Regions from separate parts of the Paenibacillus sp. FSL R5-192 genome, predicted to be linked through region 1. Evidence: riboswitches for the same ligand, from Rfam matches in the RefSeq annotation. Region 1 holds a riboswitch; the other holds the start of a gene.
What was found. Region 1 has a riboswitch for S-adenosylmethionine ahead of C161_RS24060 (methionine ABC transporter ATP-binding protein). Riboswitches for the same ligand answer to the same signal wherever they lie in the genome.
Positions count from the first base shown of each region.

Region 2: linked by a shared signal. The riboswitch ahead of mmuP (S-methylmethionine permease) and the one ahead of C161_RS24060 (methionine ABC transporter ATP-binding protein) in region 1 are both predicted to bind S-adenosylmethionine.

Region 1 covers NZ_ASPR01000048.1:68,758-77,125, reverse strand. Annotated here, with positions in the region: gene C161_RS24070 (MetQ/NlpA family ABC transporter substrate-binding protein) at 1-775, opposite strand, end outside; gene C161_RS24065 (methionine ABC transporter permease) at 850-1,509, opposite strand; gene C161_RS24060 (methionine ABC transporter ATP-binding protein) at 1,510-2,544, opposite strand; SAM riboswitch class I at 2,671-2,812, opposite strand; gene C161_RS24055 (Cthe_2314 family HEPN domain-containing protein) at 2,942-3,658, opposite strand; gene C161_RS24050 (COX15/CtaA family protein) at 3,824-4,762, opposite strand; gene C161_RS24045 (thioredoxin family protein) at 5,248-5,592, opposite strand; gene C161_RS24040 (DUF2515 family protein) at 5,733-7,019, shown strand; gene C161_RS24035 (putative polysaccharide biosynthesis protein) at 7,221-8,368, opposite strand, start outside.
Region 2 covers NZ_ASPR01000003.1:240,610-248,977, forward strand. Annotated here, with positions in the region: gene C161_RS02840 (ABC transporter permease) at 1-1,495, shown strand, start outside; gene mmuM (homocysteine S-methyltransferase) at 1,579-2,646, opposite strand; gene mmuP (S-methylmethionine permease) at 2,624-4,036, opposite strand; SAM riboswitch class I at 4,129-4,230, opposite strand; gene C161_RS02855 (Ger(x)C family spore germination protein) at 4,301-5,503, opposite strand; gene C161_RS02860 (spore germination protein) at 5,500-6,600, opposite strand; gene C161_RS02865 (spore germination protein) at 6,640-8,352, opposite strand.

The sequences.
Region 1 (8,368 bases):
AGTGCAGAGCAGCAGCCAGTTTTTGGATTGCATCTGCATCCTTGTTGTCCTCACGGGAAACGAGGATGTTCGCGTATGGGTTACCTTGCAGATCTTCGATCAGCAAAGCATCATTCGCTGGATTCAGGTTCGCTTCAAGCGCATAGTTAGCGTTGATAAATACCAGATCCGCTTCATCCAATTGACGAGGCATCATGGCTGCATCCAGCTCAATGATATCCAGGTTCTTCGGATTGGCTGTGATGTCTTGAATCGTAGATGAGATATTTGTGTTGTCTTTCAGCGTGATAATGCCTTCCTTCGCAAGTAACAACAGTGCACGTCCACCATTGGATGGGTCATTTGGAATTGCTACTTTTGCGCCGTCTGCCAACTCATCCAAAGACTTAATCTTTTTGGAGTATCCACCAAAAGGTTCAACATGAACAGGTGTTACAGAAACGAGGTTGAATCCACGTTCTTTATTCTCTGTATCCAGATAAGGTTGGTGTTGGAAGAAGTTTGCATCCAATTTTTTGTCAGCAAGCTGCTGATTGGGTTGAACATAGTCGTTGAATGTAACGACTTGCAGACGAATACCTTGTGCTTCCAGTTCAGGCTTGATGCTTTCCAGAATCTCTGCGTGTGGTGTAGGTGAAGCTCCAACTTTCAATTCAACTGTACGTGGTGCACCTGCTGAATTGTCTGCGCCGCTATCGGCGTCCTTGTTGTTTCCGCAAGCTGCGAGAACCGCAATCAACATAAGACTAAGTAAAGCAAAAGACCATTTTTTCATGTGTAAAACCCCTTCTCTAATCATTTTGTCATGTGGCATCCGCATTATTGCATAACCATCATGTTATCTATGTGTTATTTCCTGGTGAAAAATGTAACCAAGCGATCTCCAGCCATCTGGAGAATTTGCACTAGAATGATCATCGACACTACGGATATAATCATGATTTCATTTTGATAACGGAAGTATCCATAGTTGATTGCCAGTGTTCCCAGACCTCCACCGCCAACCATGCCCGCCATCGCCGTATAGGAGACAAGCGTAACAATGGTGATCGTTATACCAGCAAGCAGTCCAGGCAGTGCCTCAGGCAGTAACACCCGTCTTACAATCTGTCCGGTCGATGCACCCATCGACTGTGCCGCTTCAATGACACCACGATCAACTTCTCGCAACGTCGTCTCCACCAAACGAGCAAAATAAGGAGCTGCTGAAATCACCAAAGGAGGTATAACGCCGAGCACCCCCGTAGCTGTACCGACGAGTATACGAGTGAATGGAATAAGAGCAACAATCAATATGATAAATGGGACTGAGCGCAAAATATTCACAATCAGGGATAGTATAGTGTACACTGCCCGTGACTTAATCGAAGCAGATCGGGCTGTCATGAACAGCAGTACTCCGAGCGGTAAACCTAAGATAACGGTAAACAAGCCTGATACACCCAAAATTTGCAGTGTCTCTATGGAAGCTTTACCAACCTCTTCCCAACGTACGGTTGAAAAATCCATTTAACGAAGCACCTCCACATCAAGTCCCTCAGCGGTTAATTCTGATATCGTCCGATCAATCGCATTTGAATCACCCTCGAACCGAACGGTCAGCTGCCCATAAGGAACCTGTTTGATCGTAGAGATTGTACCTTGCAGGATGGCAAAATCCACGCCTGTTTTACGTACCGTTCTAGACAAAATCGCTTCATACGTTTTGTTACCCAGAAAGGATATCTTCACAAGTTTGGAAGCAGCACCTGCCTGCAATTCAACGCCTGCATTTGCCAGAGCGGTCTCTTCCAGAGCAAGTCCAGCTTCATGGTCACGCATCATGAAGTCCCGTGTAATCGCATGCTGCGGCTTCAGGAACACGTCTGTTACAGGTCCTTGTTCCACAATGCCACCTTGATGAATGACAGCCACCTTGTCACAGATGTTCTGAATGACATGCATCTCATGTGTGATCAGCACAATCGTAAGGTTGTACTTTTCATTAATGTCGAGTAATAACTTAAGGATTGAATTTGTCGTCTGCGGATCAAGTGCCGAAGTAGCCTCATCACAGAGAAGAACATTTGGGTCACTTGCAAGTGCTCTCGCAATCCCTACACGTTGTTTCTGGCCACCCGATAATTGAGCCGGATATTTGCTGCTATGGTGCTCCAGACCAACCAGTGCGAGCATTTCCTTCACTTTGCGATCAATGGCTTCCTTGGGTGTATTCACAAGTTTTAGTGGAAAAGCTACATTGTCATATACCGTTGCCGAGGATAACAGATTAAAGTGTTGAAAAATCATTCCGATCTTGCGTCTCTGTTGCTGCAATTCGGTTTTGCTCAGTTCAGTCAGGTTGATTCCGTCAACCCATACCTCACCCTCCGTAGGCCGTTCCAGCAAATTAATACAGCGAATCAATGTGCTTTTTCCAGCTCCGGAATGGCCAATCACACCGTAGATTTCACCCTTTTGGATGCTCAAATTCAGCTCGGATAACGCTGTTGTAGATTTTGCCCCTTTGCCGTACGTTTTCGTTAAACCTTTTAATTCAATCAATCGCACTTGCCCCTTTCCAACCACCTACATGTATCTTTACCCGATCTAAAGGAAAACTCCCCTTAAAGTACAAAAAAAGAGCCCTTTGCAGATACAAAGAGGGCTCTTCACGTGAAAGAATATACCTTCTCATCTGCCAAAATCGTGTCTTGCACCATTTTGTAGGAATTAGCACCTAACATCTATAACGAATGATACATGTATCATGTCGTTACAAATCGGTTGCCGGGCTTCATCGGGCCTGTCCCTCCGCCGCTCTCGATAAGAAATATGTTGTTGTAGGATTTTATAAGTTCATGTAGTTTATGCTTTATAATGTGAACGTAACTTCCAAAATATCAGTTATATCCATGTAACATTCGATTGAAACTCAGTATATTCCAAGTATTCCGATTTGTCAAAGGGAATTATTTCTTTTCCATATTTTGTTGATATAACTATAAGAGGCTGTTAACGTTTCACAGACCATATCGACGCCCTGACGCATTTCCTGCACATGCTGATTCAGATCCTCCAATTTCACTTTACCTTGCAAGGTCTGGTGTAACTGCCACAGGTCATCGTGCATTTCTGAGTTCATGTAGTGAATTTCCATATTACGTCGTTTGCGCAGCTTGCTCATCGGTTCACGATAAGAGTCCTTGATCTGTATTAATTGCAACGCAAGATCATGATGCTCCCTTGCATAGTCGAACTGCCTTAACACCGTAAAATAAGAAAAATGCGCTTTGGTATTTGAAGTATTCAACTGGAATATTTCATTTAATACCGTGCCCACTTTATCCAGAATGGCAAAGCAGCGGATAAAGCCATCTTTGTAGAAATACACATACCGGGCATACTCGGCTTTTTCAGTCGGCGTCATATCATCCGTTGAACCTGCAACGACCTTTTTGCGAAAATGAGCAGCAGCGAAACAGCTTTGCTCCAGTTCATCCAGTGAGGAGATGAGTCCCTGAGTCCACACATACAGTTTCCGATAGTCATGCGTGGGATCATGGTCCACATGCATTTGTCGTTGAAATAGCTCAAGCGTATGCGCCATTGCGTCCATCGCTGCCTTCAATTTACCTTCGTTTATACGTGGCTTTTCCCCCAACAACGTTCGCAGCATGTCTAACCTCCTCTTTTCCAAATCAACAAGAATTCATCACCTTAAACGTAACACATCATCCATTCCGTGTAATTGCTGCTTGCCATAGGTTGCCCTGATCCCCCTGACATCAAACAAAGTCCACCTGTCCAATGATGTACATCACTGGATGGTGGACTTTCATATTTAAAAACGATTAGCCGGGCGATGCAGCTTGTACACCAGGAAACTCATATACGTTAAGACTCCGAACAATATGGCGATATCCAGCATATGAGCAAGAGCTACGAACATGTATACTTCCGGACGGTTCATTGTCACCATCATGAAAATACCAATGACTACTTGCATCAGAATAAGAACAACGGATACCACACCCAGAGTACGCATTTCCTTGTTGTCCGGATGATTACGGTAAGCGAAGTGACCCAGGATCGCAATAACAATCACGAGCGACGCAGCAGCTGCACGGTGAGCAAAGGCAACTGCAACCCCACCCGAAAGCTCAGGAATAATCTGCCCGTTACAGAGCGGAAATCCGGAACATCCGCCGGCAGAATCCGTGTGACTCACAAATGCACCCGTGTATACCACGAGATATGTGTAAATGGTGGAGAACCAGACCAGATTCCTGAATTTTTTACTAATCCGAGGGTATTTATTCAGTCGCTCCAATCCGCCATCTTTGGCCTCCTGCCTGATGCCCAGCGCCATCATTAGAGAACTGGCAAAAGCAATCAGTGCAAAGCCAAAATGCAGTGCCATGACTGCTGAAGATTGGGAGAAGACAACGGCAAAAGCCCCCATGATTCCCTGGACGATAACAAATACCAGAGTTAAGAAAGAAAACAATTGCAGGTCACGGCGTGACTTGCCAAACCGCAGAAAAGCAACAAACGAGGCAATGGACAACAGTCCAGCCAGTGCACTTACAGCGCGATGGGAATATTCAATGAGTGAAGCCACAGTATGTGCGGGAACGAGTTTTCCGTTACATAAAGGCCATTCTGTTCCGCAGCCTAGGCCTGATTCCGTTTTGGTTACGATGCCTCCACCAAAAGTGGCCAGAAACATGACAAGACAGGTTAATACGGTTAACCATTTAAACAAAGTTAAGTGTTTCAATTTTTTCTCACCCGCTGTTGGTTTAAGATGGCGAAGAATATTCTCCGCTTGTTTCGGTACTTTGACACTTATTTCACAACTAAATCCATTATACCGGATAAAATGTTCATTGACGTCGCGCTTTGTGACAAAATGTTAACGTCTGGCGAAATAATGACCCGCAGGTCATTGAGGATATGTACAGAAACGTTTCTTACATAGACATGTCGAACACACAAACGCCATTTCCCTATTTCAAGAGAAATGGCGTTCTTTTTATTATACCCTTTTACAACATGAACCTGTCATACTTTTATATAAGTTCAAGGAAACATTTACACAATAACGGAGAGGACAGAAATAACCAGAGAAGCGAAGCGTTCGCCTTTATCCCCGGATTTTCCCTTTATAAAAGGGATCAAAGAAATCTGGGGATAACAGCGATCGGAAGGTTATTCTGGCATCGTAGTGCCTGTGTGATATTCATCATTTGAACTTATATAACATTATTTATGGATCGTGTTGTACACCTCAACTGCTCGATCTAAGAACTGCTCAATCTCTTCTCTCGACTTGCGTAGCTTGTTCACATACCGTACGAGTTCGCGGCCATCTGTATACGCCACAAAGCTCGGAATGCCAAGAATATTCTGTTCTTCACTAACCGTCCCAACCTGATCCACGTCGACCTCAATCAAGGTCAGTTCACGTGAATATTTCTCTTCAACCTCAGGCATAAACGGATCGATGTATTTGCAGTCACCACACCAGTCTGCCTTGAATACGGCAATCGTCAAACGTGGGGATTGGATGGCTACATCAAAAGCCGGTTTGGAAGTAATCTGTTCCATTCGGTCATCTCCCTTTCTGTACCTTGTCTTACCCTAAGTGAAGCAAATTGGCGAGTGGAAGTCAAATAATCAGCGCATACTTAGAATAACCACATGGTCTGTGAAATTAAACCCAGAACATCATGAAAGGATGTCACATCATGACTTCCACCAGAACCAATTCTTCCAGCGAACAACATCACGGGTCCCTCCTGCAGATGGTCCGTTCCATTCCGGGTGCTGCCCGGGAAATCTGGCGTGGCAAACAGGCTGCATGGCAAGCTTCTGCACAGCTTCGTCACCCTTTGCGTGACATCGAGTGGGATACCGATACGGCAGCTGCCTTACAGTCTGAGGTGGAGCGTTTGTTACCTGCCAGCGGCAAGTCTTTTGCACGCACGGACCAGGTTCAAAGCGCACTCGTCTGCGAAGAAGATTGCATCATTCTGGAAGAGATTAAGACACTGACTCAGGAGAATAATCGGAGTAATATCACCCGCACGGCAGCCTATCTGGAATGTTATGAGCAATATCCCGAACTGCATTGGGCACTGCTGGCCCATATGGTCTCTCGCAATGGTGGATATCACATGACAGATCTTCAGAGTGACTTAATGCATAATCTACAAAATCAAAGCGATCGCGAGCATATGTATCGGCTGCTGGAGCGGTGCAATGCACTCATTTTCCAGGATGCCTATCCCCAGCTTCTGCTGTATATGAACAGTCGCCGGATCGGACGAAGCTGTTTCCATCTCTTGTCGCACTTTCACGTATCGGCGTTTATGACGCCGTTTTGGGAACGCTTTTGGCTGGAACGATGCAGTTCACTGCTAAGTGTGGCATTAATTATTAATGAGCAGAACTATATCGAGAGCCGGGTGGTGCAGCATCCTTATTTTCAAAAAGAGGTACTATCCAAACCCGCATTCCATCTGCATAATCTGGCCGGTCTGAATCATATCGTCTTTCCTCTTGGACGGGGAGCAGGAATCGCAGGACGCGTCATTGAACATTTTGGCAAACTGGATGAGCGAATCATGTTTGGCAAAGGCCTATATGCCCTGTTGTTTGGCGTGGAGCAAGTACACACACAAGTGTTGGAGTTCGCACGTTCGGTTTCCCATCGTGGCTCGCGCGCTGAGTATTGGCCTGGCTTGTTTACCAATCGTGAAGACGAGGCGGGTGAACATACACTTTATGCTCAGGAGCTAATGGATGAAGAATGGCTTCCAGATGGGCAACGATTATATAGTCCGGAACTGCTCGCCGTATGGGGGGACACGCCTTATGAACCGATCACCAGACAGGACTGGCTTCAGACTCGGGATTGTCTCGGTTATCTGACGGCCCCGCGTCGGCCATGGCTGTTTGAGATGAGTCACGAACACCGGTATGGCATGCTGAAAACAGCACTGGCTCATGATGCTAAAGCTATCACACACTAATGCTAAAGGTCATATAGAGCAGGCAAAGACGGATGATGTGATATCCCGATGTACCGCTAATCCTCGCTTGCTGGGCTAATGTCGAGTTCAGTCGCTCAGCTCTCCGTAGCTATACAAAAAAGCCCTGTCCGCTTAACAGCAGACAGAGCTTTTATCCTATTTTCACAAAATATTGGAGCATGGGTGATGCCCCCTGCATTTTTAACCTCTTTGCCCAGTTCCACGTTGAAGACGCATAAGTGGACGAAGAATTTTTTGCAGAATACGGGGGTAACTGCCCAGCTCGTCCTTGCGCAGTACACGCAGCACAACCATGAGAACCAGATACACCACCACAACAAGCACACCAACCACAAGGCAGGTAAGCAAGAAGGATACACGCGCTGGCAGGAACAGTCCAAAGATCGTATTCCCAATCCAGTTCGTTGCAAATCCTACACCTGCTGCAAGCAACACTGTAATGATAAATCCTTTCCAACGATCTCCCATGATGGAGAAATCAACGATTTTACGAAGGACCCGCAGATTCAGGTACGTGATGACCAGGAAACAAAGGGCCGTTGCTATAATGATGCCGTAAATGCCAAAGATCGGCGCCAGAATCAGACTTGCGATCAGTTTGATCACAACACCTGCTGCGACACTGATCATCGTAATCCGCGGTTTCCCTACCCCGAGTAAAATGGAGTTGGTGGTCATCATCGTAATCTGGAAAATGGTACCGAATGTTAACAAGGCAATGATCGGCGTTCCATCCAGATTGGTAAACAGCAATCCGTTGACCGAATACGCTGCCGCACAAAGTGCAATGACAATCGGCATACCAGTCAGAATCGAAATGCGCAAGGCAAGTGTAACCTGACTTTTCAGATGCGCTTCATCCTTGCGGGCAAATGCTGCCGATATGACAGGCACCAATGATTGACTCAAAGCGATAGCCAGAATCGGAGGAATACCCGCAATACTTTGGGCTTTCGCACCCAGGATCGCAAGTACACCTGTCGCTTCATCGAGTCCGATCTGGCCACTAAGCAGTGGAACCACAAGGGATGAATCGATAAAGTTAATGGCTGGAACCGCAAGTGAAGACAGCACAATTGGAATAGACAGCTTGAAGATATCACTGTAGATACCTCGCATCGGTAACTGCTCTGCACGCTCGTAATTCAATTGAGCCGCACGGTCGCTACGACGCAGCTTCAAGGTGAAGTACAGCATGACACCAAAGGCACCCACACTTCCTAATACTCCACCAAATGAAGCACCCGCAGCAATCGTTTGGTCATCATAATTCCATTGCAGCATGACATAAGCCACGATAACGGCTGTACCTACACGGGCGAACTGTT
Region 2 (8,368 bases), on a different contig from region 1:
AAAAACGATAGGCACCTATGTTATTCAATATGCATTGTTATCCATCATAGCCATTATCCCAGGACTTACACTCAGTATGTGGATATCCAAATGGATCATTAATATTTCTGTATCCTCTCTTCGAGTGGGGAATCAGAACATTCCAGTCCAAGGATTGGATGCAGCTATACTGGCCGGCGTACTACTATTTGCTCTAGTGATTCTGTTCACTGTGTTATATGCCAAAAAGGCACGCAGCATACAGCCCGTGCAGGCTATTCGTTATGGTATGTCGGAGACAGATCACAGCCGGATGGCTGGCAAAATGAATTCGCCATTGGCGCACTGGATCGGGTTCACACGACTGCCTGTGACCGCCGTGCTTGGATTCCGACATGTGTTCAAAAACACCAAAAGCTCTGTTCTAACAATCCTGCTGACTACCATGGCTTCCTCCGTACTAGTTTTGGGGTATGTTCTGCTGACCAGTATAAACGGAATTGAACAGACCGCAGCTAAATGGGGGTATGACAATGCCAATATCGCAGCAGTCGTAGTGAACAAAAGTAACTTCCCCAAGGCTGAACTAAAGCACGTGTTAGCGCAGGATTCGAGGATCAGCAATGTAGGCTGGCAAGGGAATACAACGGGTGTAATTAGCCCGGAATCTTTGGCAACAGTAGAGGGCCAATCCCTCAGTCTCAACTTGAGTGTACTGGACGGGAGTTATCAGGAACTTGGATTCGAAACGTTAAAAGGGGTTAACCCACAACATGCGAATGAAATTGCCATTGGTGTAAGTGTAGCCAAAACATCAAATAAAGATCTCGGTGATCTTATCGACATCTATATTGAAGGAGAAAAGCGTACATTCCTCATCACAGGCATCTATCAGGCGATCGCCAACATGTCTGTTTCAGGCAGAATCACCATTGATGCCATGAGAAGTGTGAACCCGGATTATAGTGAATTTGATGTTATCTTCATCAATGTGAACGATATGGCACAAGCGGGTAAGGTTGCCTCTGAATTAAATGAGCAATTTAAAGATTTTGCTTCGGTAGTCACTCAGAAGACTTTGCTTGATTCGGTTTACGCGGAAGCCGCTAACATCCTGATCTATCCGATGAGCCTGATCGGATTGCTGTTTATCATTGTGACGTTCATCATTATTTTCAGTACCTGTAGAATCAATATCCGTAAAGAAAGCAGAACGTACGGGATATACAAATCGCTGGGAATGACATCTCGTCAAATCCGGTTGTCGCTCACCATGGGAATGTTCATACTGTCCTCCGTGGGAGCCATACTGGGTATTTTCGTCGGCGTATACCTGCTGCCTCTTCTACTCGAAATGGTCCTTTCCGGTTATGGTATCGTACAACTTCCACTGATCCTGCATTGGGGTGGAATGGTACTGTTCACCTGTCTAAGCATCATTGCAGCCAGTCTTGGCTCGTGGTTCTCTTCGAGAATCATTCGGGAAGCATCGCCACGTATACTGGTTATCGAATAATGTAATCAGAATGCCTTAACACAATAAAACAAGCCCTTCCATACCTCTATAGGATGTGGAAGGGCTTGTTATCGTGATATGAACTAATTCCGCCATTTCTTCGCAAGTGCACCAATCTGATGTGGCGTAGTACGGCAGCAGCCGCCAATAATTTGCGCGCCCGCAGCAACCCACTGTTTCGAAGCATCACTCATGCTGCCACAGGTACCCTGTCCGCTCCACGTCTTCGTCACTGCATCATACGTCTCACCTGAGTTCGGATACACAATAACAGGTTTGTCGCTAGCACTGCTGAGAATACCCACTGCTTCCGTCACCACTTCCATCGGAGCACAGTTCAGGCCAATCGCCGCAATCTGCGGCTCGGAGCCAAACGTCTGTGCACATACCTCAAGCGGTGTGCCCTCGCTGATGCTTGTCCCGTCTTTTAAAGAAAAAGATAACCAGGCATACGCATGAGGGAACTCCTTCAGTACATCAACCAGCACCTGTGCTTCCTGCAGGGAAGGAATCGTCTCAAACGCCAGAATATCAGCACCCGCTTCAAGCAGCGCCGCCATACGTGGACGGTGAAATGCGGCCAGCGTCTCATCCGACACGCCGTAATGTCCCACATACTCTGAACCATCCGCCAGATAGGCGCCGTACGGACCAACGGACCCGGCAATAATTGGACGTGGACGAAAACTGTCTCCTTCGCGATCTACTGTACGATCTGTTATATGCTCCTCATTCTCTACGTTCTCGGAACGTACCGAAGGAGCTTCTACAAGCTGACCTGTCGAGCTTTCTCTCCCTACTAAACTACTCTGCACTTCTGCCCACACGTCATCTCTCGCCTGTACAGCCAGTTCCACCGTCTTGCGGATCAGCTCCAGTGCTGACTGTTCATCGATCCCTCTCTTGCGGAAACCATCCACCGTCGCCTGATAACTGGATGTAATCGCACAGTCGGCTCCTGCTCGAAAATAATCTGCATGGACCTGAACAATAACATCCGGATTCTCAAGCAACACACGAGCAGACCATAGTGGATCATCGAGATCACATCCATGCTGTTCGAGTTCCGTAGCCAACGCTCCATCCAGAATCATGACCGGATGTTCACGAAGGATCTGTTCCATGGGGTTAGTCTGTTGTTCTTGCGTCATGTACTTGTCCTCTTTTCTTATTCACACGTTCTGTCAGATAATAAGCAGCGTAACATACTGCGATAAACGGAACCCCACAATACAGCGCAATTCGCTGTGTCGGGTCAAAGGCAATACCTATGCATGAAGCCAGGCATAATATAAATGAAACAATTGGTACCACCGGATACAGTGGTGTGCGGTAGACCAGATCTTTGACCGCATGTCCTTCCCGGATATATTGTCTGCGGAACATGTATTGGGAAGCGCTGATGCTCATCCATACCGCAACGACAGCCAGACCTGAAATGGAAACCAGCGTAATATACACCGTACCTGGCGCAATAATACTGGACAGCAATGCCAGCGCACCACCCACCATACTAATCAGAAGTGCATTCAGGGGTACCCCGCTTTTGGTCAATTTGGCAAACCACGGAGAGATCGTTCTTTTGTCAGCCAGAGACCAGAGCATACGTGAAGATGCATATAGGCCTGAATTGGCAGCAGAGAGAATCGCCGTCAGAATAACAAAGTTCATAATATCTGCTGCATAGGGTACACCCACCCGCTCCATTACCGCTACAAATGGACTTTCCAGTACACTGGCATCCGACATGGGTAGCAAGGCCGACAAGATAACAATCGTTCCGATGAAGAAAATAACCAAACGCCACAGCGTTGTATGAATAGCCTTTGGTATCGTCTTTTCCGGGTTCTCCGTCTCACCGGCGGCAATCCCGATTAACTCGGTGCCTGAGAAGGCAAAGTTTACAGCAAGCATGGTCATCAATATCGCTGTAGCCCCATGAGGGAACCACCCGGATGCGGTAATATTCGATAGAAATGGAGCCGGTTCAGAATCCGCCATGGGAATGAACCCAAACATGGCTGCGCCACCGATAATAATGAAGATTACGATAGTCACTACTTTTACAGATGAGAACCAGAACTCGGATTCCGCAAATAATTTCACCGTTAGAGCGTTAAACAGAAAGATCATCAGTGCAAAAACCGCGCTCCATATCCATACGTTCACCGATGGGAACCAGCGCTGCATCAGCAATCCGGCGGCTGTGAATTCGGAGCCAAGCGCAACAGTCCAGGTTAACCAGTATAACCAAGCCACCGTGTAACCTGTTGCTGGTCCGATATATTTGGCTGCATAACTATGAAATGCTCCCGTCTCTGGCATATGAACAGACAGTTCACCAAGACAGAGCATCACCAGATATACAACGATCGCTCCGATCAGATAGGACAGAATGGTTCCCAGTGGTCCCGCCTGCTGAATGGTGTAACCTGAGCTGAGGAATAATCCCGTTCCAATGACTCCTCCGAGAGAGAGCATGACCACATGCCGTGCCTGCATTTTCCGCTGAAAATGCCCTTTGTCGTTGTTGTTCTCCATACCTGCTGCTCCCCTACTTCTTCATCCAGAAAAAACAAAAAAGACCCACTCTGCCTAAAGAGTGCGCCGTTACTGACAAATAAAAACAAACGCTCCTATCTATCAGGCTTTCACCCGCTGGAATTAGCACAGTATCCTTCAGATCTGTTGCTGAGGTTTCTAAGGGCCAGTCCCTCCACCTCTCTGGATAAGAAAATGATTTTTTACTAATATAGCGATCTATCATGAATGTGTCAACAATTAAATAATATATGGCACACCTCGCTATTCGGTGGAAGACCCCGGATTCGTGATGGTGGTCTTTACCTCATAGGTGATCGGCACGGTGCTAAAAATTTTATCCCAATCGTCTTTGACTTTTTTCCATGTTTTAGGTTCTTTAATACGCAAGCTATCCCGAAAATCCGCAACATCTACTTTATAGGTATGCTGCAGTTTGTATAACAACTGTCGAATCTGTTGTTTGGCAAGTTCAGCAAATTCTTTTTCCAATTCACTGAGATACGCACCTTTTTCCTCTTCCTCGGGAGCACGCCAATCCTCCATCAACCAGCCTTCGGATTCAGTTTTCACATGGAATGAAATATCATCGCCAACCACTTTTGGAATTATTGTTGTTTTTTTCTTCTTCATTTCATATACAACAGTGAACCCCTCTTTATTGTATGTCTTCAAGATACCTCCTTTTTCTTTAGGTCTGAGCCAAGATAGCCCTTCTAGATCCGTTTGGCTGAGTTCCCCGATGAATTTTGTTGTTTTCCCATCAAAGATACTGGCACCGGAGAACTTGTCCTCTCCATTGAAGTTCAGTACATTCTGGAGCAAAAAGCTGGAACCGGATTGCATTTGAGCATCTAATTTGGAGAGTAGAACGGGGTCCAGGATTTTATTGGACAAGTATGAATTACCGGTAATACCTGTAAGATAAAATGCTGGAATCCGGGAAGGATCATCTGAAGTCAGTACATCAACAGCGCGATGATGGCTAATCAACACCAGACAGTTAGGACGAATATCGTTATCCCGAAGTACAAAATCCAGCAGCTGGTCCAAACCATACTTTTTGGCGATATCCTTGGACACAACGATAACCTTCAGATGATGTCCGATGAGCGGATGATCTCGTCTCAGTGCAAACTGACGAAAGATTTGCAGCAAGGAATCTCCGGTAAGCTGTTCATTGGAATAGGACGTTTTACCAGAAGCAGGCGAACCGGATTGTTGGCTCTTTTGACTGCTGGAATTACCGGGAGCAATCTGTACCGTGGCCGTCAAATTGTTCTGCTTGGAGTACCCTCCTCCCTGATTGGCGATGTTCTCCTCAAATTCCGTCTCTTTACCGATATCAATTCCAAGACCGACATAGACACTTAGATCCTCTATCTCCCGACTGCTCCAACATCCGGATATCGTTAAGAGAATGCATAATACAGTGGCTAAGCGTAACAACATACGGAATGTAATCATGCATGCTTGCCTCCTTTTTTGCGAATCAGACTTAACAACAGTAGTACCAGAGGTAAAATGCCAAACAAAAATACGGACACATTGCCCAGCATATCTCCTAGTGCAAAAGTATCATCCACTGTTTTGGGTATCATTGCTGTCAGATAAATGAACGGAAGCAGGCCGTACATGATGCCTTTGATTTTTTTGGAACGAAACAAATCACGAATACCCACCGAAGCGCAGTAATGTGTAATTGCTGTAGTCGAAAAGATTTGCATAATCCAGATGACCAGTAATAAGGATTCAAAACGCTCAAATATCAGACCCTGAATTTCGAAGCTTCTTACCAAATCCAGCGTTGGCCAGGTTCGAGTTTTAATGCCATCGAGCGATAAACTCCCTATAACCATCACCACCGTGATCAAGTAGATAATAGTGGATATGAGTATCCCCCAGGTCATCGCTTTATTGCTCTTCTTCGGATTTTTCATATAGGCAGTCATGATTAACATCACCTCATAGCCCGTATAAGATAATAGTGAAGGCTTCAACCCTTGGAAAACGGGCATAATCCCATCACCGAGGACGGGTCTCAGATTGCCAATCTCGAATAGCTGATTACTAAGCAAAATTTCAATCACAAATATAATAATCGTAATCGGAAGGATGATCTCAAACACGCGTACGATAACGCCAAGCCCGCCTGAAATCATATATACACCGATCCACATGAAGACCATCACAATCGCCCAGGTGGGGGTGCGTTCGAGCAGATACATCCCAGTTACTTCAGCCATAACTCTGATTTCGAATGCGGCAATAACTATGAAATACATAATCATAGACAATCCCAGTATGTAAGCAATCCAGCTGCCCGTAATCTCACGGGTGAACTGGAAGACGGTTTTCTCCGGAAATCTTCGACACAGGGTAACCAGAATTATTCCGACACCTATGATAATGAATCCAGATAGGATAATGGAAATCCAGACATCGGGTGTTCCGACAGCTTTGCTGGTCGTTCGAGGTAACGTCAATATCCCGGCACCAAGCATGTAATTGACAATAATTACAACAGCCTGTGTCGTGGTTAGCTTTCCTTGGGAGCCATTCACTTTAGTTCACCTCCAGACCTTCAGTAGATGGAATTCCATTTATTTTTTCCGATCATCATCGATCGGATTAGTCATTTTGGGACGCATTCTCATCATATTTAGCGGTGCACGGATAACAAAATCCTTCCATTCATTCATGTGATAGGGAACGGCTGGTGCAACATAAGGTACGCCAAAGCTTGAGAGTCGTGCCAGATGTGTACACACAAGCAGAAAGAACATAACCACGCCAAACAATCCGAGTACGGCTGCGCTGAACATAGCGGCAAATCGTAGAATCCTTAGCGTTAATCCCGCACTATAGACCGGAATCGTAAAGGAAGAGATGGCTGTTACCGCAACGACAATGACCAGAAATTGGCTTATTATTCCCGCTTGCACGGCTGCTTGGCCAATAATCAGACCTCCTACGATACCCATCGCTGGCGCAATCGGTTTGGGCAAGCGTATCCCGGCCTCCCTCAAGATTTCAATTGAAAGCTCCATGATGAGTACCTCAATAATTGAGGGGAATGGCACTCCGGTACGCGTTTCAATAATCGTCAATACCAGCTTGGTTGGAATAAGACCCGGATGGAACGAGATAAACGAGATATAGAGCGCAGGAGCAAGCAATGCCAGCATCGCGGCCATAAAACGCAGCACTCGCAAAAATGTTCCAGGAATCCAGCGTTCATAATAGTCCTCTGGAGACTGAAGCAACATGCTAAAGGTCACCGGTACAATTAATACAAATGGCGTTCCATCCAACAAAATTGCCACTCGGCCTTCCAGAAGGGCACCCATCACTCGGTCAGGTCTTTCCGTATTCAGTACCTGCTGAAAAGGACTCAGCGTATTATCTTCGATGAGTTGTTCCACATAACCTGATTCGAGCATTGAATCCATATCCATCTCTTCGATTCGCTTGCATACTTCTGCAACGAGATTTGGATCGGCAATATCCTGAATATAGGCTATCGCCAAATCTTTTTTGATCCGTGAACCCACTTCATACTTCTTAATAAACAGGCTCTGATCACTTCCATAACGACGTAAAATGCCTGTATTATCGCTTAATTGCTCTGTAAAACCAATACGAGGCCCACGAAGCAGTCCCTCTGACAAGGGTTCATTCATACCTCTTGTTTTGATCTTATGAGCTCCAATTAATAAAGCACCTGGCAAACCATCAACCAGCAGTGCATTTTTCCCAAACAACACACCAACTGCGAGTTCTTGGAGGGACTTCGTCTCCTCAACCAGACTGACAGGAAGTAATTGATCTTGCAGATATGCCGACAGTAAGTGTGCGTTGTCTGGATGAAGGAAACCCTCCTGCTTAAGTAGAGGAACACCTTCGAACATCAACGGTGTAATCAAGTGATCATCAACTAAGTCTTGATCTACCAGGCCTTCGGTATAAATGACCGCAGCCCGTGTATTCGTTCCCCTAATAATAAATTCCCGAATATGCACGTCTGCATTGAGTCCAAAGCTTTCTTTCACACTCGTCAGATTTATGCTGTACTTTTCGGTTAATTTAATATTGGCATAGTGGCCTGTTTCGGTCCCTTCACCCTGCCCTTTGGCTGCTGGCGAGATATCCTTCGAGGATATGGACGATGGCTTCGAACGAGAGAAGCTTCCGCGCTTAATGGCAGCATTGATCCAGCGCATGCTCAATGTAATACCAATTGGAATGATGAAGACCAAGAATGCCTGAATCCATATGGACCAATCCGGCACGTAGGATACAATTGTTGACCACATGTTCCCACCCCAACAT